One region of the Mesorhizobium sp. B3-1-6 genome, then DNA from elsewhere that is predicted to be linked to it. Evidence: predicted binding sites of a transcription regulator. Region 1 holds the regulator's gene; the other holds the start of a gene.
What was found. Region 1 encodes LexA, which represses DNA repair genes until DNA is damaged. Its sites were predicted from a motif close to TGTTCNNNNTGTGTTCNG; they were not measured.

Region 1 (10,112 bases):
GAGGACTACCTCAGGAACCGCTCGCAGGTGGCCGTGCGCCAGCAGATCGTCGAGGCGATCTCCGACGGCCTCAAGGTTCCGCAGACCTTCCTGAAGGCGGTCTCTCTCTATCGCGGCGAGGATCGCACGATCGACTATCTCGTGCTGCCGAAGACGCTCGTGCAGCCGATCGAGGCGCCGTCGGACAGCGCCCTCAACGCCTATTTCGACGCCAACAAGAAGAACTACGCCGCGCCGGAATATCGCAAATTCTCCTATGTCAGGTTGGAGCCGCAGGACATAGCCGATTCGTCCGCGGTGACCGACCAGCAGGTCAGCGAGGACTACAACAAGAATATCGCGCGCTACACGACGCCCGAGATGCGCACCATCGAGCAGCTGGTGTTCAAGACGCCAGATGCGGCCAAGGCCGCTTTGGATTCGCTGAAGGCTGGCGCTACCTTCGACAAGCTCGTCACCGCCGAAGGCAAGACGCAGGCCGACACGCTGCTCGGCACGCTGGCCAAGGACAAGATCGCCGACAAGGCGGTGGCCGATGCGGCTTTCTCGCTCAATGCCAACGAGGTCAGCCAGGTCATCCAGGGCGCCTTCGGTCCCGTGCTCTTGCGCGTGACCGAGATCAAGCCGCAGGTGGTGAAGCCGCTTTCGGAAGTGTCCGACCAGATCCGCAAGGACCTGGCGCTCGGCGAAGCGAACCGCATCCTGCTCGATGTGCATGACAGCTACGAGGACACCCGCGCCTCGGGCGCCTCGCTTGCCCAGGCCGCCGACAAACTGAAGCTCAAGGTCGTCACCATCGACGCCATCGACCGTACCGGCCAGCGGCCGGACGGCACGATCGTCAACGACCTGCCGCAATCGGCCGAGCTGATCAAATCGGTGTTCGCGGCGGAGCCCAATACCGAGAACGAGGGCCTGACGACTGCCGACAACGGTTTCGTCTTCTACGAAGTGCAGTCGATCACGCCGGCGCGCGACCGCACGCTGGATGAAGTCCGCAAGAAGGTCGTCGCCGACTGGACGGAGGCCGAGACCGACAAGCGGCTCGACGCTAGGGCTCAGGAGCTGGAAAAACGCCTCAAGGCAGGCACCACGCTCGACGTCATCGCCGGCGAGCTCAAGCTCGACAAGCAGACCAAGCGCGGCCTGAAGCGCGAAGCCGACGATGCCGATTTCGGCAAGGAAGGCGCCGCGGCCATGTTCGGCGTCGGCGAAGGCGGTACCGGTTTGATCGCTTCGCCCACCGGCGACGGCCAGATCCTGTTCAAAGTCGCCGAGGTCTTCGAGCCGGCAGGCGCCGATGGCAGCGCGGTGCCGGACGACGCGCAGAAATCCTTCGGCGCCGGCATGTCCGACGATCTGCTCGACCAGTTGGTGGCGCAGTTGCAGTCGCAATATGACGTTCGCATCGATCCGAACGCCGTTTCGCAAGCACAGACACGATGAGCGCTCTGAAGACACACATAGCCAAGGTCGCCACGGGCACCGCGCTTTCCTTCGAGGAAGCGCGCGAGGCATTCGACATCATCATGTCGGGCGACGCGACGCCGGGCCAGATCGGCGGCTTCCTGATGGCGCTGCGCGTGCGCGGCGAGACGGTAGGCGAGATTTCCGGCGCGGTCGCCACGATGCGCGCCAAGATGCTGCGTGTCGAGGCGCCGCAAGGCGCCATCGACATCGTCGGCACCGGCGGCGACAATTCGCATTCGGTCAACATCTCGACCGCTTCGGCCTTCGTCATTGCCGCCGCCGGGGTGCCGGTCGCCAAGCATGGCAATCGCGGCCTGTCCTCGCTGACCGGCTCCGCCGACGTGCTGACGGCGCTGGGCGTCAGAATAGACATCCCGCCGGAGATGATCGGCCGCTGCATCCATGAGACCGGCGTCGGCTTCATGTTCGCGCCGGCGCATCATCCGGCGATGAAGCATGTCGGGCCGACCCGCGTCGAACTCGGCACGCGCACCATCTTCAACCTGCTCGGGCCTTTGTCGAATCCCGCCGGCGTCAGCCGCCAGATGGTCGGCGTCTTCCTGCCGGAGTGGATCATGCCGGTGGCCGAGACGTTGAAGGCGCTGGGCGCCGACCATGCCTGGGTCGTCCATGGCGACGGCTATGACGAGATCACCACGACGGGTGAAACCCAGGTGGCGGAGCTTGTCGGCGGCGAGATCCGCAGCTTCACCCTGACGCCGGAAGCCGTCGGACTGAAGCGGCACACCAAGGAAGAGCTGCGCGGCGGCGACGCCGCCTACAACTCCAAGGAACTGCGCGATATGCTGGGCGGCGCCGCTGGCGCCTATCGCGATACGGTGCTGATGAATGCCGGCGCCGGGCTGGTCGTGGCCGGCAAGGCGACGACGCTTGCCGACGGCATCGCTGCGGCGGCGCAAGCGATCGACAGCGGCCGCGCGCTTGGCGTGCTGGACAAGCTCGTCGAGATTTCGAACGGATAAGGCCTTGTCGGACATCCTGCGCAAGATCGAAGCCTACAAGCGCGACGAGATCGCGGCAGCCAAGCTCGCCATGCCGCTCGCCGAGATCAAGGCGAAGGCCAGGGACGCCGAGCCGCCGCGCGGCTTCCTTGCTGCGCTCGAGGCCAAGCGCCGGGGCGGCGGCTTCGCGTTGATTGCCGAAATCAAGAAGGCCAGCCCCTCCAAGGGGCTGATCCGCGCCGATTTCGACCCGCCAGCCTTGGCCAAGGCCTATCAGAAAGGTGGCGCGACCTGCCTTTCGGTGCTGACCGACGCGCCATCCTTCCAGGGCGCGCCGGAATTTCTCACCAAAGCGCGTAAGGCGGTGTCCCTGCCCGCATTGCGTAAGGATTTCCTATTCGACCCTTACCAGGTCCACGAAGCACGAGCCTGGGGCGCAGACGCCATCCTGATCATCATGGCAAGCGTGGACGATGCTCTGGCGAGCGAATTGGAAGCTATCGCCTTCGAACTCGGGATGGACGCGCTGATCGAGGTGCATGACGAGGCCGAAACGGAGCGCGCGCTAAAATTGTCGTCGCGACTGATCGGTATCAACAACCGCAATCTGCGGACCTTCGAGACCAGCCTTGAGACTTCCGAGCGGCTGGCGAAAATGGTGCCGGGCGGCTACTTGCTGGTCAGCGAGAGCGGCATCTTCACCCACGACGACTGCCTCAGGATGCAGAAGACCGGCATCAGCACCTTCCTGGTCGGCGAGAGCCTGATGCGGCAGGCGAACGTGGCCGCGGCGACCGAGCTTCTGCTGACAGGCAAGGCAGCGGCCGAGGCCATCTGAGATGGCCCTCACCCATCTTGGCGCCAAGGGCGAAGCCAATATGGTCGATGTCGGCGGCAAGGCCGAGACGACCCGCACGGCGATCGCCGAAGGTTTCGTCTCGATGCGGCCGGAAACGCTGGAGATGATTCTCGCCGGCGATGCCAAGAAAGGCGATGTGCTGGGCACAGCCCGCATCGCCGGTATCATGGCCGCGAAGAAGACGCATGAGTTGATCCCGCTCTGCCATCCGCTGCTTCTGACAAAAGTTGCCGTCGAGATCGAGCCGGACCGCACGCTGCCTGGCCTCAGGGTCACCGCGCTTGCCCGCGTCACCGGCAAGACCGGCGTGGAGATGGAGGCGCTGACCGCGGCGTCGATCGCCTGCCTCACCATCTACGACATGGCCAAGGCGGCGGACCGCGGCATGGTGATTTCCGGCATCCGGCTGGTCGAGAAGACAGGCGGCAAGTCCGGCGACTACAAGGTGGATGCCTGATGGCCTTGGTTCCGGTCGCCGAAGCGCTCGAACGCCTGCTGGACGGTGCTGCGCCATTACCCGGCGAAAGCATTCCGCTCGCCGAAGCGGCTGGGCGGGTCCTGGCGGAGCCGGTCGTGGCGCTACGCACGCAGCCGCCGTTCAACGCCTCGGCCATGGACGGCTACGCCGCAAGATCCGCCGATGTCGCTTCAACGCCGGCTGAACTCGAGGTCATAGGCATGGCGCCCGCCGGGCGCGGTTTTTCCGGAACCGTCCGCAAAGGCCAGGCCGTGCGCATCTTTACCGGTGCGCCGCTGCCTGAAGGCGCCGACACCATTGTCATCCAGGAAAACGTCCGCGACCTTGGCAACCGCCAGATCGAAGTGACGGAGCCGACCGCCGAAGGACGCAATGTCCGTCGCCGCGGGCTCGACTTCGGCCAGGGCGACGTGCTGCTCGAAAAAGGCCGCGCGCTCGACGCGGCGGCCCTTTCGCTGGCGGCGTCGGCCAACCACCCCGCCTTGAACGTCGTGCGGCGGCCGCTGGTTGCGATCATCGCCACCGGCGACGAATTGCTGCCGCCAGGCAGCGCGCTCGGCCCCGACCAGATCATTTCGTCCAACGCCTATGGCGTCGTCGCCGCCGCCCAGTCGGTCGGCGCGCGCGCGCTCGATCTCGGCATCGCCGCCGACCGCCAGGAGGCGATCGCCGCGCTGGTCAGGAAAGCGGTCGAGGCGAACGCCGACGTCATCGTCACGCTCGGCGGCGCCTCGGTCGGCGACCACGACCTGATCCATGACGTGCTGACCGGCGAAGGCATGAAGCTCGACTTCTGGAAGATCGCCATGCGCCCCGGCAAACCGCTGATGTTTGGCCGGCTTGGCAATGTCCGTTGCATCGGCCTGCCCGGCAATCCGGTGGCAAGCATCGTCTGCTCGCAACTCTTCCTGAAGCCGCTGCTTGCCAGGCTCGGCGGCCGCGATCACCGGCAGGACGTGCGAACGGCCCGGCTGGGCGCCGCGATGCAGGCCAACGATTTCAGGCAGGACTACGTGCGCGCCGTTGTGCGCGAGGACGCCGGCACCCTGGTCGCGATGCCTTTCGGCATCCAGGACTCCTCGATGCTGCGCATGCTTGCCGACGCCAACGGCCTGATCGTGCGCCAGCCCTTCGCGCCCGCCGCGCAGGCCGGCGCCGAGTGCAACGTGCTGATGCTGCGCTGAGCCGGTCTATCCCGCCGTTTTAACGCAATTCTCGACCGAAACCGTTCACACCGCCGAATTGCTCTATTCGGCGATCAGTGCCCGAGTGAGGGGATGATCCGGATCTCCGAGCCCATCGACAACGTTGAAATGATGCCGGTCCGGCTCGACCACTGAACCGGTGGCAGCGCCGAGCCCGGTCCAGATGTTGGCAAGCAATGTACTCTGGCGCAGGAATTCCGAACGCTCGCCGCCGCCGACCCAACAGGTGATGCGGGCTCCCCGCCGAGGCCGCAGCAAAGCCGGGCTTTCGCTCAACGCTTCCTTCTCGTCGATGTTCAGGGTCTCGTTCAGTGCGGTGAACATCAGCGGCCGAAGGTCGTGCAGGCCTGAAATCGAAACGACCTGGCGTATGCGCCGCGTCACATCGGACGACAGCGGCGAGGCCGCGGTCACCATCCGGCTGGCGAGATGCCCGCCGGCCGAGTGCCCGGTCAGCACCAGCGGACCATCGACCATCGCCGCCGCCTTCTCGATCGCTGCCGCAACCTCGTTGACGATGCCGCTGATCCTGGTTTGCGGGCAAAGCGTGTAAGAGGGCATGGCGACGGCAAAACCGTGGCCGACCGCACCTCCAGCCAGATGCGACCAGGAGGTCTTGTCTGATTCCATCCAGTAACCGCCATGGATGAACACGACGAGCCCCTTTGGCGCAGCAGGTGGCAGGAACAGATCGAACCGGTTGCGCGGCGCTTCGCCGTACACGATATCGAACCGCGCCCTGCCTTGCGCCAGCAGCTTTTCCCGAAAGGCCCGCGCCGGTTGATCCCAAGCCGCGGGCCAGCGGTCGCCGCCGGCGATGTTCGCGCCGTTGGCATAGGCGTTGTCCCAGTCGGCAATACGGTGTCCGAGCAACGGCCCCTCCACGATCAGCTCAATGTCGAGTGGTTTTGATTGGCATCGCCACGGTCAGGTAACTGTTGTCTTGACCGCGAAGCGGGCTTCTCGCCAGACGCCGGTCCGCAAGATGTCTTCGAGCACTTCGACGGCATTCCACACATCCCTGTAGCCGACATAGAGTGGGGTAAAACCGAAGCGCATGGTCGACGGCGCCCGAAAATCACCGATCACGCCGCGTTCGATCAGGGCCCGCATGATCTGGTAGCCATGCTGGTGAATGAAGGAAATCTGGCTGCCGCGTTTGGCGCTGTCGCGGGTGCTTTCCAGCGTAAGATCGTAACCGCCGCACCGTACCTCGACGAGTTCGATGAACAGATCGGCCAGCGCGATGCTCTTCCTCCGCACCGTCGCCAGGTCAACGCCGTTCCAGATGTCGAGCGCGCCTTTCAGCGTCCGCATCGATAGGACCGGCTGCGTTCCGCACAGAAATCGGCGGATGCCGGTGCCTGGCGCATAGGCTTGCTCGAAGGCGAACGGCCGTGCATGGCTCCACCACCCGCTGAGCGGCTGCCGCACATCGGCAAGATGCCGCTCGGCCGCATAGATAAAGGCAGGAGAACCCGGCCCGCCATTGAGATATTTATAGGTGCAGCCGACGGCGAAATCGGCGCTTGCCCTGTCAAGTTCAACCGGCATGGCGCCCGCGCTGTGGCAGAGATCCCATACGATCAGCGCACCGGCGTCATGCGCCATGCGCGTAAGCGCCGCCATGTCGCGCAACTCGCCGGATTTGTAATTGACGTGGTTGACCAACACCACCGCCACGCGTTCGTCGATCAGTTCCTCGATGGTCGGCGCGTCCACGCCAGCCAGGCGCAGGACAGTGTTCTTTCCGGTCGAGGCCACCCCTTCGGCCATATAGATATCGGTCGGAAAACTGTCGCCCTCGGCAACGATCACGGTTCGGTCCGGCCGCATCGCCATCGCCGCGTGCAGCACTTTGTAGATGTTGATCGACGTGGTGTCGCAGACCACGGTCTGGCCCGGCGCCGCGCCGATCAGGCGCCCGAGCTGGTCGCCCAGCTCGACCGGCATGTCGAACCATCCGTCCTTGTTCCAGGCACGAATGAGGTCATGCGCCCACTCCTCGGCAGCTGCCTTGCGCAACTCGTCGAATGCGGCGTGCGAGGCCGCTCCCAACGAATTCCCGTCGAGGTAGATCACCCCCTCCGGCAGGACGAAGCGATCGCGCAGGGCGCGCAGCGGATCCGCTGCATCCATCGCCTCGACCTCGGCGAGATCAGGAATTCCCCCCATCATGCTGCCGCCTCCATTTCGGCATGGCGCTTCTCACGGTTGGCCAAGGGTGGTTGTCTCACCACCGTCCGTGCCACGGCAAGAACCTTCTGCGCTATGTTAGCTGGTCCATAGACGGCGAAGACCATGGATCGGAATCATTGCCGAAGTTGGCATTTTGGGTCCGTTTCGTTCACGGTGAAGCACGTTCGCGCAAGAGCCGAAGCGATCCCGCCCGCGCCTTTGTGATGGTGTTGGACCGCGCTTCAGCTTAAGGAGGGCCGCATAATCGAGCGGAATCAATGACACCGCTGACCTGACTCGGCCAGATATCCCTTGGATGCAACATTGTTTCCGAAGCCTCAACAAATTCACTAAACTTTAAACGGTTGCGGAACACAACTGGAACAGATAGTGTTTGTTCTGGGTTTGTTTTTCTGATTCCGGTTTCAGAACCCAAGGGGGCCGCCATGCTGACGCGCAAACAACATGAACTGCTGATGTTCATCCATGAACGCCTCAAGGAGAGCGGGATTCCACCGTCTTTCGACGAGATGAAGGAAGCGCTCGACCTCGCCTCCAAATCGGGCATCCATCGGCTGATCACGGCGCTGGAAGAACGCGGCTTCATTCGCCGGCTGCCGAACCGGGCGCGCGCGCTTGAAGTGCTGCGGCTGCCCGACTCGATCGCGCCTGGCCTGAATGCCGCGAGAAAGTTTTCGCCGAGCGTCATCCAGGGCGGCCAGGGCAATCTCGGCCGTCAGGTCAAGCCGGCGGCGCCCTCGCGCACGCCGACACCCAGCAATGACGACGACGCTGTTTCGGCCGTGTCCATTCCGGTGATGGGCCGCATCGCCGCCGGCGTGCCGATAGACGCCATCCAGCACCAGACGCATTCGATCTCGGTGCCGCCGGACATGATCATGGGCGGCGAGCATTATGCGCTTGAGGTCAAGGGCGACTCGATGATCGAGGCCGGTATCTTCGACGGCGATACCGTCATAATCCGCAACGCCAATACGGCAAGTCCCGGCGAGATCGTGGTGGCGCTGGTCGACGACGAGGAAGCGACCCTGAAGCGGTTTCGTCGCAAGGGTGCCTCGATCGCGCTCGAGGCCGCCAACCCGGCGTACGAGACCCGGATCTTCGGACCGGACCGGGTCAAGGTTCAGGGTAAGCTCGTCGGACTAATCCGCCGTTACTGAGCAGAACCGCGCGGCGGTCTTCGCCGGAACTGCGTGCCATCTATTCTGTAGGCTGCGGCGCGACCGCCGGCTTTTCCGGTCGTTGATAGGGCGGCAGCCCCCTCGCCTCACGCGCGTATTTCCGCTGCTCGTGCCAGGGCCGGTACGGTTCTTCGACCGCGTAGCGAACGGTTGGCCGGGCGGTTGCCGATTGCGGATCGAAGAAGATGGCGGCGCTGCCGTCGCGTGCCAGCTGCCGCTTGGTGACGACAAGCACGCGCGGATCGCGGCATGGGTTGTAGGCCGTGGCGTCGTCGATGACGATGAGGTCGGCGAAACCGCAAGCAGGCCGGGCGCTGGCGCGATTCTCGGCGAGCGCGACGATGGCGCCGGAAGGATGCCGGCCGATGCAGAGGTCGCCAGTGCAATAGAAGGGCGAGCCGGGCGGCAGGTCGACGGGATCGGCGATGTCGAGGGCGTCTTTAGCGAACGTCTCCGGCGGTACGATCTCCTCGGCTTTCAGCGCCCGTTTCCAGTTGTCGATGGTGAAGTCGTTGGAGCGCGCGCGGTTGATGGCAAGCTCGCCGCCGCCGATCGGCATCGCCACCAGATGCGCATCCTCCGAGACAAGCACATCCGGGGCGCGGACATGCGGAATGGCCAGCAGCGCGGCGAGCGCGAAGGGTACGGCGGCAAGCCTCAGCCAGGTGGTGGCCATCGTCGCGATGACCAGCGCGACCGTCGCCAGCAGCACCGACTGGATCGAGATCAGCCCGACGGCGTCTACCGGTGAGCGCTCGGAAATCCATGCAGAAATGGCGATCATCGCCGTCAGGCCTTTACCCATGACAAAGAGGAAGGGACCGTCCAAGCCGAAGGGCATGGCCAGCGCGCTCAACACGGCGAACGGCATGACGATCAGTGAGACGATCGGCATGACCGCCAGATTTGCCAGCAGGCTGAGCGGCGACACCCGCTGGAAGTGCCAGATCGCAAACAACAATGTCGCGCTGCCCGCGATAAGCGACGTCACGGCGGCACCACCCACTCCAATCGCCAGTTTTCGCGATAGGAAGCCGAGGAACGAACGCTTTGCCGGCGGCGCGGTCGTTTTGCCGGCGCGATAGTCGGCAAAACCGGCATAGGCGCCGACCAGGGCGGCGGTGGCGGCGAAGGACATCTGGAAGCTCGGGCCGACCACTTCGTGCGGCGAGACAAGGATAACGGCGATGGCCGAGATCGCCAGGTTGCGCATGGTGAGCGCCGCGCGGTCGAAGAGCACGGCGGCGAGCATTACGGCCAGCATGATGAAGCTTCGCTCGGCCGCCACCACGATGCCGGAGATCACGAGGTAGGCGGCGATCGAGAGCAGCGCGATTGCGGCGGCATATTTCTTTACCGGCCGGCGCGACGAGAAATCCGGAAACAGCGCGAAGGCGCCGCGCAAAAGGACCATGATCGTGCCGGCGACCAGCGCCATATGCAGGCCTGAGATCGAGATGATGTGGTAGATGCCGGTTCGCCGCATCGACTCGTTGATCGCCTCCGGAATGCCGGCACGAACGCCGACGATCAGCGCCGCTGCGATCTCGCCTTCGGACCCGCCGATGGCGCTCCTGATGTGATCGGCGATTCCTTCGCGCGCGTTTTCCACTGCCGATGCGATGCGCGCGCCAAACGGCGCCTCCACCGGCGCAATCAGCTTTGGATCACCCAGGAAAAAGCCGCTGCCGCCAATGCCGGCAAAATAGCTGTCGAAGGAAAAGTCGTAGCTGTCCGGCCGAACCGGACCGGTCGGCG
Region 2 (10,112 bases), on a different contig from region 1:
GCCATGAGAAGCGTCAGGCCCATGATTGGACCGACGGCGCTTCTATCGCGAATGATCGTGGTCTTGAAGAGGCGAATGCGAGCAGCTTTTGCGCAGGCGCCAGGGCATGGTGCCGAAAAGTGCGAAGCGGTTTTCGGACAACGTCATGCTCTATCTCTAAGACTTACTCAAATCCCGCGCTTGCCGAAGCCGGCGGGGCGCGGCCTGCCGAAAGGCTGCGGTGCCGGCGGGACGCGCGCGGCGGAAGCGGCGGCACGTGGGGCGGCCGGCACGCTGGCTGTTACGGTGCGTCCGGCACGCGCCGGTGCCGGCAGCGGACCGTCGAAGTCGAAAACATCGGTCAATTCATCGATATTGCTGCCCGCGACCGGCTTCGCCCACAGGATCGTGCACCAGAGGCCGAACACCGAAAGTCCAAGCAGGTTCAGCCCGCCTGGAATGCTCGCGGGATCGCCGAATTTGACGACCAGCAGGACGCCTGCCTGCAGAAGGGCGTAGACGGCGGAAAGGGCGATGTAGGCCCACAGGATCCAGCGACGCCCGTTGGCGTCGCGGGTGCGGCGCGAGGCGACGTTGCCGCGCAGCGCGACAAAGACGAGGGAGGCAATGAGGACAGCACCCGCCATGCCCTGCCGCACCGGACCAGGCCCCGAATTGATCAGCCCTTCGAAGCCGATCGTACTGACAATGCAAATAAGGATCACCACGGTCTCGGCCACGGCGAGGCCGAGAGAGTAAAGGAAAAAGCGCAGTCGACCAATATTGGACGTAAACATGTGCCACCCCCACTATTGTGGCCAGGATGGCGTATAACCGAATAAAATTCGGTTACTTCAAATGCTCACAGCTTACCGATTTTAACTTTCTTCGTCTTTGGCGCGACTGCGTGCACCGGCCGGCAATCGTCTCGGATCGTCCCCGGGCGAGCCGTCGCCGCGCGGCATGACCGGCGAGAACCGGTCGAGCGACGAGATGATGCCGCGCAGCACCTTCAGTTCCGGCTCGGCAAAGCCCGCGCGAGTCAACACGGCGCGCAGATTGTCGACCATCTTCGGCTTCTTTTCTTCCGGGCGGAAGTAGCCTCGCGCTTCCAGCGCGTTTTCCAGATAGGCGAACAGGCTGTGCAATTGCTCCTTGGTCGCCGGCACAAGCTCCGGTCCGGAGAAATTGGTCTGGGTCTCGTCGGCGAGGCCGGATTTCATCCATTCATAGGACATCAGCAGCACCGCCTGGGCGATGTTGAGCGAGGAAAAGCCGGGATCGACCGGGAAGGTGACGATCTCGTCGGCGAGCCCGACCTCGTCATTATAGAGGCCGAAGCGCTCGCGGCCGAACAGGATGCCGGTACGCTCGCCCAACTCGACACGTGCTCTCAGCGCCCTGCCCGCTTCCACGGGACCGCGCACCGGCTTGAAGCCGTCGCGCTCGCGCGCCGTCGTGGCGAAGACGAAGTTCAGGTCGGCGACCGCCGAGGCCAGATCGTCGAAAACCCTGGTGGCGTCGATGACGTGGTCGGCCCGGCTGGCGGCCGCGCGCGCCTTCTCGCTCGGCCAGCCGTCACGCGGGTTGACCAGCCTGAGCTCGGATAGGCCGAAATTCGCCATTGCGCGGGCGACCATGCCGATATTCTCGCCGAGCTGCGGCTCGACCAGGATGATGGCCGGTCCGGCGGAAGCGGTCTTGGCTGTATTTTCGATGGCTGGCATAGCTGTGGGTAACCGGGGTTTGCGGCGTTTCGGCGTCCCCTGCCACATCCGGACCGGAAAATGAAGCATTCACAACAGCGGCACCCGTCCGCTCCGGCACGGATCGCGGTTTGCGCGCTGAAAAAGCCTTTGATATACGCTCCGCATCCCCGGCCGAAACCATGCGGGCAAGGCCGTTCAGATCCCCCAGCAACGAGGCATTCTTTCCATGGCGAAGATCAAGGTGGCGAACCCGGTCGTCGAACTCGACGGCGACGAGATGACCCGCATCATCTGGCAGTTCATCAAGGACAAGCTGATCCACCCCTATCTCGACCTGAAGCTTGAATATTACGACCTTGGCATCGAAAACCGCGACGCCACCAACGACCAGGTGACGATCGACTCGGCCAACGCCATCAAGAAATACGGCGTCGGCGTGAAATGCGCGACGATCACTCCCGACGAGGCGCGCGTCGAGGAATTCAAGCTGAAGAAGATGTGGAAGTCGCCCAACGGCACCATACGCAACATCCTCGGCGGCACCATCTTCCGCGAGCCGATCATCATGAAGAACGTGCCGCGCCTGGTGCCGGGCTGGACCAAGCCGATCGTCGTCGGCCGTCATGCCTTCGGCGACCAGTACCGCGCCACCGACTTCCGCTTCCCCGGCAAGGGCAAGCTGACGATCAAGTTCGTCGGCGAGGACGGCCAGGTGATCGAGCATGACGTCTATGACGCGCCGGGCGCCGGCGTGGCCATGGCCATGTACAATCTCGACGAGTCGATCCGCGAGTTCGCCCGCGCCTCGCTGAACTATGGCCTGCTGCGCAACTTTCCGGTGTATCTATCGACCAAGAACACCATCCTCAAGGCCTATGACGGCCGCTTCAAGGACATCTTCCAGGAAGTCTACGAGAAGGAGTTCGAGGCCGAATTCAAGGCGCGGAAACTCTGGTACGAGCACCGCCTGATCGACGACATGGTCGCCTCCAGCCTGAAATGGTCGGGCGGCTATGTCTGGGCCTGCAAGAACTATGACGGCGACGTGCAATCCGACACCGTAGCGCAAGGCTTCGGCTCGCTCGGCCTGATGACCTCCGTGCTGATGACGCCGGACGGCAAGACGGTGGAAGCGGAAGCCGCGCACGGCACCGTGACGCGCCACTACCGCCAGCACCAGAAGGGCGAGGAAACCTCGACCAATTCGATCGCCTCGATCTTCGCCTGGACGCGCGGCCTGGCGCACCGCGCCAAGCTCGACGACAACGCCGCGCTGAAGCGCTTCGCCGAGACGCTGGAAAAAGTCTGCATCCAGACCGTCGAGTCTGGCTTCATGACCAAGGACCTGTCGCTGCTGATCGGCCCCGACCAGCCGTGGCTCTCGACCACCGGCTTCCTCGACAAGATCGACGAGAATTTGCAGAAGGCGATGGGGTAGCCCAACCTTACGGCACACAGAAGGCTCCGCGAGGAGCCTTCGCTTTTTTGGACACTGCGACGGGCAAAATTGAGAGCTGATCGATGGCCAAGCCAACTCTCTACGGCGCCGACTACAGCGTCTATGTGCGCATCGCGCGAATGGCGCTGGAGGAGAAAGGCATCGGCTACGAGTTGGTGCCGCTCGACATCTTCGCCGCCGAGGGCATTCCGGCCTGGTATCTGGAGCATCATCCCTTCGGCCGCATCCCGGCCTTCGAGCATGACGATTTTCACCTGTTCGAGACCGGCGCAATCGCGCGCTATGTCGATGAAGCCTTCGATGGTCCCGCGCTGCAGCCGGCCGACGTGCGCGGCCGCGCCAGGATGGGCCAGATCATCGGCATGCTCGACGCCTATGGTTATCGCGCGATGGTCTGGGACGTCGCCGTCGAGCGGCTGGAGAAGGCAGCGCCGGATGAGGCGCTGATTGCCAGCGGGCTGAGCCAGGCTGAGACGGTGCTCAAAGTTCTGACCTCGCTGAAGGCTAAGGGCCCGTGGTTGCTCGGGGACCAGTTGACGTTGGCGGACCTGCATGCGGCCCCGATCGTCGCCTATTTCCTCAAGGTCGCAGAAGGACGCGATCTGCTGGCGCGCTTTGCGGATATACGGGATTGGTATGCCCGAATAGCCGGACGGCCGAGCTTTACGCGGACGGAAAAGGTCGCGTAACTCGCTCAGCCTCGGCGCCGCCCCTCATTGCCCTGCCGGGCATTTCTCCCCGTAAAACGGGGAGAAAGAAGCGATTGCAACGCCGGCGCCTTTTCTGCAACGCAGACTATTGGCGAAAGCCGCGATAACAGCGCCCTTCTCCCCGTTCAACGGGGAGAAGATGGCGGCAGCCAGATGAGGGGCAGCGCAGCCCTCGGAGAGTTGGGAGCCGGCCTGAGCTACAGCCGATCGCCCCGACCGTCACGCCGCTTCCAGCGCCGCCCTGACCGCCGCGATCGCGTCGTTTGCCTTGGAGGCATCGGGGCCGCCGGCCTGCGCCATGTCGGGACGCCCGCCGCCGCCTTGACCGCCAAGCGCGGCGGACGCGACGCGCACGAGATCTACGGCGCTGAAGCGAGCGGTCAGATCGTCGGTGACGCCGACGACCACGCTTGCCTTGTTGTCCTCGCCCGCGCCGACAAACACGACCACGCCGGAGCCGAGCGTCTTCTTGCCGGCATCCGCCAGCGGCTTCAGGTCCTTCGGCGCCACGCCGGTGACCGCCTTGGCGAGGAAGCCGACGCCCGCGACGGTCTCGTTCGCGGCCGGAGCATCGGCAACGGCCGAGCCGCCGCCCAGCGCCAGTTTCTTGCGCGCCTCGGTAAGCTCCTTTTCGAGCTTCTTGCGCTCTTCGAGCAGCGCCTCGACGCGCAACGGCACGTCGGCCGGCGAGATCTTCAAGGTCGCCGCCGCGGCTTTCAGCCGCCTGTCCTGTTCGTCCAGATGCCTGCGCGCCGCCTCGCCGGTCAGCGCCTCGATGCGGCGTACGCCGGCCGCCACCGCGCTGTCCGACAGGATGCGCACCAGGCCGATATCGCCGGTCGACCTCACATGCGTGCCGCCGCAAAGCTCGACGGAATAGGGCCGATTGGCCTTGGCGCCATGCAGGCCGGTGCCCATCGACACGACGCGCACCTCATCGCCGTATTTCTCGCCGAACAGCGCCATGGCGCCCTCGGCAATCGCGTCGTCGACCGACATCAGACGCGTCGTCACCGGGCTGTTCTGCACGACGATCTCGTTGGCCATGCGCTCGACCTCCTCGAGCTCATCGGCCGAGATCGGCTTGTTGTGCGAGATGTCGAAGCGCAGCCGGTCGGGCGCCACCAGCGAGCCCTTCTGCGCGACATGGGTGCCCAGCACCTCGCGCAGCGCCTCGTGGATGAGATGCGTCGCGGAATGGTTGGCGCGCAGCCTCGAGCGGCGGGCATGATCGACCTTCAGCTCGACGGCATCACCCGTCTTGACCGTGCCTTTGGCCACCTTGCCGAGATGCACGAACAAACCATCGGCCTTCTTCTGCGTGTCCGAGACCTCGATTGAAAAACCCTCGCCGGAAATCACGCCGGTGTCGCCCATCTGGCCGCCGGATTCGCCGTAGAACGGCGTCTGGTTGACGACCAAGGCGACCGCATCGCCCTGGCTCGCGCTGTCGATGGTCTTGCCGTCCCTGACCAGGGCCTGGACGATGCCTTCCGCCTGCTCGGTCTCATAGCCGAGGAATTCGGTGGCGCCGGTCTTTTCGCGCACCGAGAACCAGACTGTCTCGGTCGCGGCCTCGCCCGAGCCCGTCCAATGCGCGCGCGCCTCGGCCTTCTGCCGCTCCATCGCGTCGGTGAAGCCGGCGATATCGACCGAGATGCTGCGCTGGCGCAGCGCATCCTGCGTCAGATCGAGCGGGAAGCCATAGGTGTCGTAGAGCTTGAAGGCCGTCTCGCCATCCAGCATGTCGCCGGCATGCAGCGTCTCCGTAGCGTCCGAAAGCAGGCCGAGGCCGCGCACCAGCGTCTTGCGGAAGCGTGTTTCCTCGAGCTTCAGCGTTTCGGTGATCAGCGCCTCTCCGCGCACGAGCTCGGGATAGGCCTGGCCCATCTCGCGCACCAGCGCCGGCACCAGCTGCCACATCAGCGGCTCCTTCGCGCCAAGCAGCTGCGCATGGCGCATGGCACGGCGCATGATGCGGCGCAGCACATAGCCGCGCCCCTCATTCGACGGCAGCACACCATCTGCCACCAGGAACGAGGACGAGCGCAGATGATCCGCGATGACGCGATACGACCCGACGTTCTCCTGGTTCGGCCCCTGGCCTAGCGCCGAGGACGCCGCGTCGATCAAATGCCTGAAGAGGTCGGTCTCGAAGACGCTTTCGACGCCCTGCAGGATGGAGGCCATGCGCTCCAGGCCCATGCCGGTGTCGATCGAGGGACGCGGCAGGTCGATGCGCTCTTCCTTCGTCACCTGCTCATACTGCATGAACACCAGGTTCCAGAATTCCAGGAACCGGTCGCCGTCCTCTTCCGGGCTGCCGGGCGGGCCGCCCCAGATATGCTCGCCGCGATCGATGAAGATTTCCGAGCACGGACCGCACGGGCCGGTGTCGCCCATCGCCCAGAAATTGTCCGAGGTCGGGATGCGGATGATGCGGTCGTCGGAGAAGCCGGCGATCTTCTTCCAGTAACCGGCCGCCTCGTCGTCGGTGTGATAGACGGTGACGAGCAGCTTGTCCTTCTTCAGCCCGAAACCCTTGGTGATCAGGTTCCAGGCAAGCTCGATCGCGCGCTCCTTGAAATAGTCGCCGAACGAGAAATTGCCGAGCATCTCGAAGAAGGTGAGATGGCGCGCGGTATAGCCGACATTGTCGAGGTCGTTGTGCTTGCCGCCTGCACGCACGCTCTTCTGCGCGGTGGACGCTCGCGAGTAGGGACGCTTCTCCAGGCCGGTGAAGACGTTCTTGAACTGCACCATGCCTGCGTTTGTGAACATCAGTGTCGGATCGTTGCGCGGCACTAACGGGCTGGAGGCGACGATCTCGTGGCCCTCCTTGCGGAAGTAGTCGAGAAATGTCGACCGGATATCGTTCACGCCACTCATTGCGTACTGCCTTTTCGCGAGAACCGCCGGCGTCGCCGGCGGCTGATGGGCTTTGGTGTTTCCAGAAGATAGATGGGCCTTTTAGCCGTAGCTCTTGAGCCTGTCCAGAAACACGGAGTTAATGCATGTCGCGCAAAAGTGACCTCGGTTTTGCGACAACGACATGCATCAAGCAACGACCTAAAGCGCGTCGCGTGAATCCGTTTCGACGCGACGCGCTTTAGGTCAATCCGCCGGCGAGCGACGGCCCGGCGCCGCCCGCAAAATGCAAAACCGCCGGCGCGAAGGCCGGCGGTTCGGGTACGCAATACTCAAGAACTCGCTTACATAAGCATAAGACGATAAACAAGGATTGTGGCCGAACTCCGGCTAAGCCGACGAATAGCTTTCGCCCAATCCCGAACAGGAAACTGCTGCGCGGTCTTCCTGCAACGAACCGGCCCTACAAGGCGCCGGCTTCGTCCTCGAAACCGTCGTCGCCGCCTTCGGAGCCGCCATTCTCGAGGAATTTCTCGGCGATCAGCCCGGCATTCTGGCGCAATGCAAGTTCGACCTCACGCGCCGTATCGGGATTGTCGCGCAGGAACAGTTTTGCGTTCTCGCGACCTTGGCCGAGGCGCTGCGAATTGTAGGAGAACCAGGCGCCCGACTTCTCGATGACGCCGGCTTTGACGCCGAGATCGATCAGCTCGCCGGTCTTCGACACGCCCTCACCATACATGATGTCGAACTCGACCACCTTGAAGGGCGGGGCCAGCTTGTTCTTCACCACCTTGACGCGGGTCTGGTTGCCGACGACCTCGTCGCGGTCCTTGACCGAGCCGATGCGGCGGATGTCGAGGCGCACCGAGGCGTAGAATTTCAGCGCGTTGCCGCCGGTGGTCGTCTCGGGCGAGCCGAACATGACGCCGATCTTCATGCGGATCTGGTTGATGAAGATGACCATTGTGTTGGAGCGCGAGATCGAGGCGGTCAGCTTGCGCAGCGCCTGGCTCATCAGGCGAGCCTGAAGACCGGGCAGCGAATCGCCCATCTCGCCTTCGATTTCAGCGCGCGGCGTCAGCGCCGCCACCGAGTCGACGACCAGCACGTCGATGGCGCCCGAACGCACCAGCGTGTCGCAGATTTCCAGCGCCTGCTCACCGGTGTCGGGCTGCGAGATCAAAAGGTTCTCGAGGTCGACGCCAAGCTTGCGAGCATAAACCGGATCGAGCGCGTGCTCGGCATCGACGAAGGCGCAGATACCGCCCTTCTTCTGGGCTTCCGCCACCGTGTGCAGCGCCAGCGTCGTCTTGCCCGAGCTTTCCGGCCCGTAAATCTCGATGATGCGGCCGCGCGGCAGGCCGCCGACGCCGAGCGCGATATCGAGACCGAGCGAGCCGGTCGGCACGGTTTCGATCTCGACCACCTGCTCGTTGGCGCCGAGCCGCATGATCGAGCCCTTGCCGAAAGCGCGCTCGATTTGCGACAGCGCCGCGTCCAGAGCCTTTGATTTGTCCACTGCCTTATCCTCTACAAGCCGCAAAGAATTCTGAGCCATGATACATCACCCCTTGGTCGTCAATGAAGGCCGGACAATCCGTGATCCCTGCTTGTTTTGTACCTTTTTTGTTCTCATTTGGCAAGGGGCGGCAAGCAGCTGAAAAACAATCAATATCTGGATATGTTCTTTCTTTGTCCCACCAGGGCTGGAGCGAAACAGAACCACTGGTCCAGAAGAGATTTGATATCCGCATGTCCCGAATCGCGGCGCCGATTGCGGGGCGACGCGCAGAAACCTAGTGTGCGCAGCCAACTATCAACCAAGGTTACCATATCCGCATGCCGACATCCCCAACAATCCTGGCGCTGGGCGGAGCCCATATCGACCGGCGCGGCCAGGTCTCGGGCGCCTATGTGCCCGCCGCTTCGAATCCCGGCATCATGCGCGAGGACGTCGGCGGCGTGGTTTTCAACGCGCTGCGCAGCGTGGTGAAGCGCGGCGTGTCGGCCTCGCTGATATCGGTGCGCGGCGGCGACGCTGCGGCCGACGCCGTCGCCTTGGCGATCGACAACGCCGGAATAGCGGACCTCTCGGTGGTGTTCCTCGACCGCACGACGCCGAGCTACACGGCGTTGATCGACGCCGAAGGTGAGCTGATCGTCGGGCTGGCCGACATGGCGCTCTACGATCTTGCCTTCCCCAAGCAGATGAGGCGTTCCAAGGTGCGCGAGGCGATGGCCGCGGCCGACGCCATCCTGTGCGACGCCAACCTGCCGACGGCGGCGCTGGAGCGCCTGGTAGCGCTAGCCGGTGGCCGGCCGGTCTTCGCCATCGCCGTCTCGCCGGCCAAGGTCGTGCGCCTGGCGCCGCTGCTCGACGACCTGTCGCTGCTTTTCATGAACCGCCGCGAAGCCGCCGCGCTGGCCGGCGCCGAGCTATCCGGCGAAACCCTTGTCGACGCGCTCAGGCGGGCCGGCCTGAATGCCGGCGTGGTCACGTCCGGCAGCGCCCCGGTTCTGGGCTTCGACGACACCGGCGTCTTCGAGATCGATCCACCCGCGCCGCGCAAAGTTGCCGACGTGACCGGAGCCGGCGACGCCTTGACCGGCGCAACCGTCGCCGCCTTGCTGCGCGGCCTGCCGTTGCGTGCCGCGCTGCGCGAGGGCCTTGCCGCGGCGATGCTTGCCATAGAGAGCCCGGAGGCCGTGCCGTCCTTCACGGCGGGCAACTTCACGCAGGCGCTCGGCCTTGTGCCGGAGGCGCGGGAGGTGGCATAGGGCCACCAGACATCCACTTCCTCCTGATCGGAGACAGCCGTGACACCCGACACCGCCCGCCCCTTCGTCGACATCCACCCGCCCGTGGCGGAGGCGCTTGGCGCCGGCCGGCCGGTGGTGGCGCTGGAAAGCACCATCATCACCCACGGCATGCCCTACCCCGACAATGGCGCGATGGCCGCCAAGGTCGAACAGATCATCATCGATGGCGGCGCGGTGCCGGCGACGATCGCCGTGGTCGACGGCCGCATCAAGATCGGCCTGTCCGACGGCGAGCGCGAATCGCTTGCCATGACCGGTGACGCCATGAAGCTGTCGCGCGCCGATATCGGCTTCGCCGTCGCTCAAAAGCGTACCGGCGGCACCACCGTTGCGGCCACCATGATCGCCGCGCATATGGCCGGCATAAAGGTCTTCGCCACCGGCGGCATTGGCGGCGTCCACAAGGGCGCGGAAAAGAGCTTCGACATCTCGGCCGATCTCGACGAGCTGGCGCGCACGCCGGTTGTCGTTGTCTCTGCCGGCGCCAAGGCGATCCTCGACATCGAAAAGACGCTGGAAGTGCTGGAGACGCGCGGCGTGCCGGTGATCGGCCATGGCTGCGAG

Region 2: recA (recombinase RecA) is a predicted target of LexA. The motif match lies at 8,345-8,362, and genes of this name have one in related genera.

The regions. Positions count from the first base shown of each region.
Region 1 is NZ_VFTM01000005.1:64,634-74,745, forward strand. It holds gene FJ414_RS06795 (peptidyl-prolyl cis-trans isomerase) at 1-1,446, shown strand, start outside; gene trpD (anthranilate phosphoribosyltransferase) at 1,443-2,453, shown strand; gene trpC (indole-3-glycerol phosphate synthase TrpC) at 2,458-3,270, shown strand; gene moaC (cyclic pyranopterin monophosphate synthase MoaC) at 3,272-3,748, shown strand; gene glp (gephyrin-like molybdotransferase Glp) at 3,748-4,953, shown strand; gene FJ414_RS06820 (alpha/beta hydrolase) at 5,017-5,847, opposite strand; gene kynU (kynureninase) at 5,902-7,149, opposite strand; gene lexA (transcriptional repressor LexA) at 7,599-8,333, shown strand; gene FJ414_RS06835 (ComEC/Rec2 family competence protein) at 8,374-10,112, opposite strand, start outside.
Region 2 is NZ_VFTM01000040.1:45,723-55,834, forward strand. It holds gene FJ414_RS27530 (hypothetical protein) at 168-776, opposite strand; gene FJ414_RS27535 (RNA methyltransferase) at 858-1,706, opposite strand; gene FJ414_RS27540 (NADP-dependent isocitrate dehydrogenase) at 1,915-3,126, shown strand; gene FJ414_RS27545 (glutathione S-transferase family protein) at 3,210-3,836, shown strand; gene alaS (alanine--tRNA ligase) at 4,077-6,746, opposite strand; gene recA (recombinase RecA) at 7,189-8,286, opposite strand; gene FJ414_RS27565 (carbohydrate kinase family protein) at 8,568-9,506, shown strand; gene FJ414_RS27570 (pseudouridine-5'-phosphate glycosidase) at 9,546-10,112, shown strand, end outside.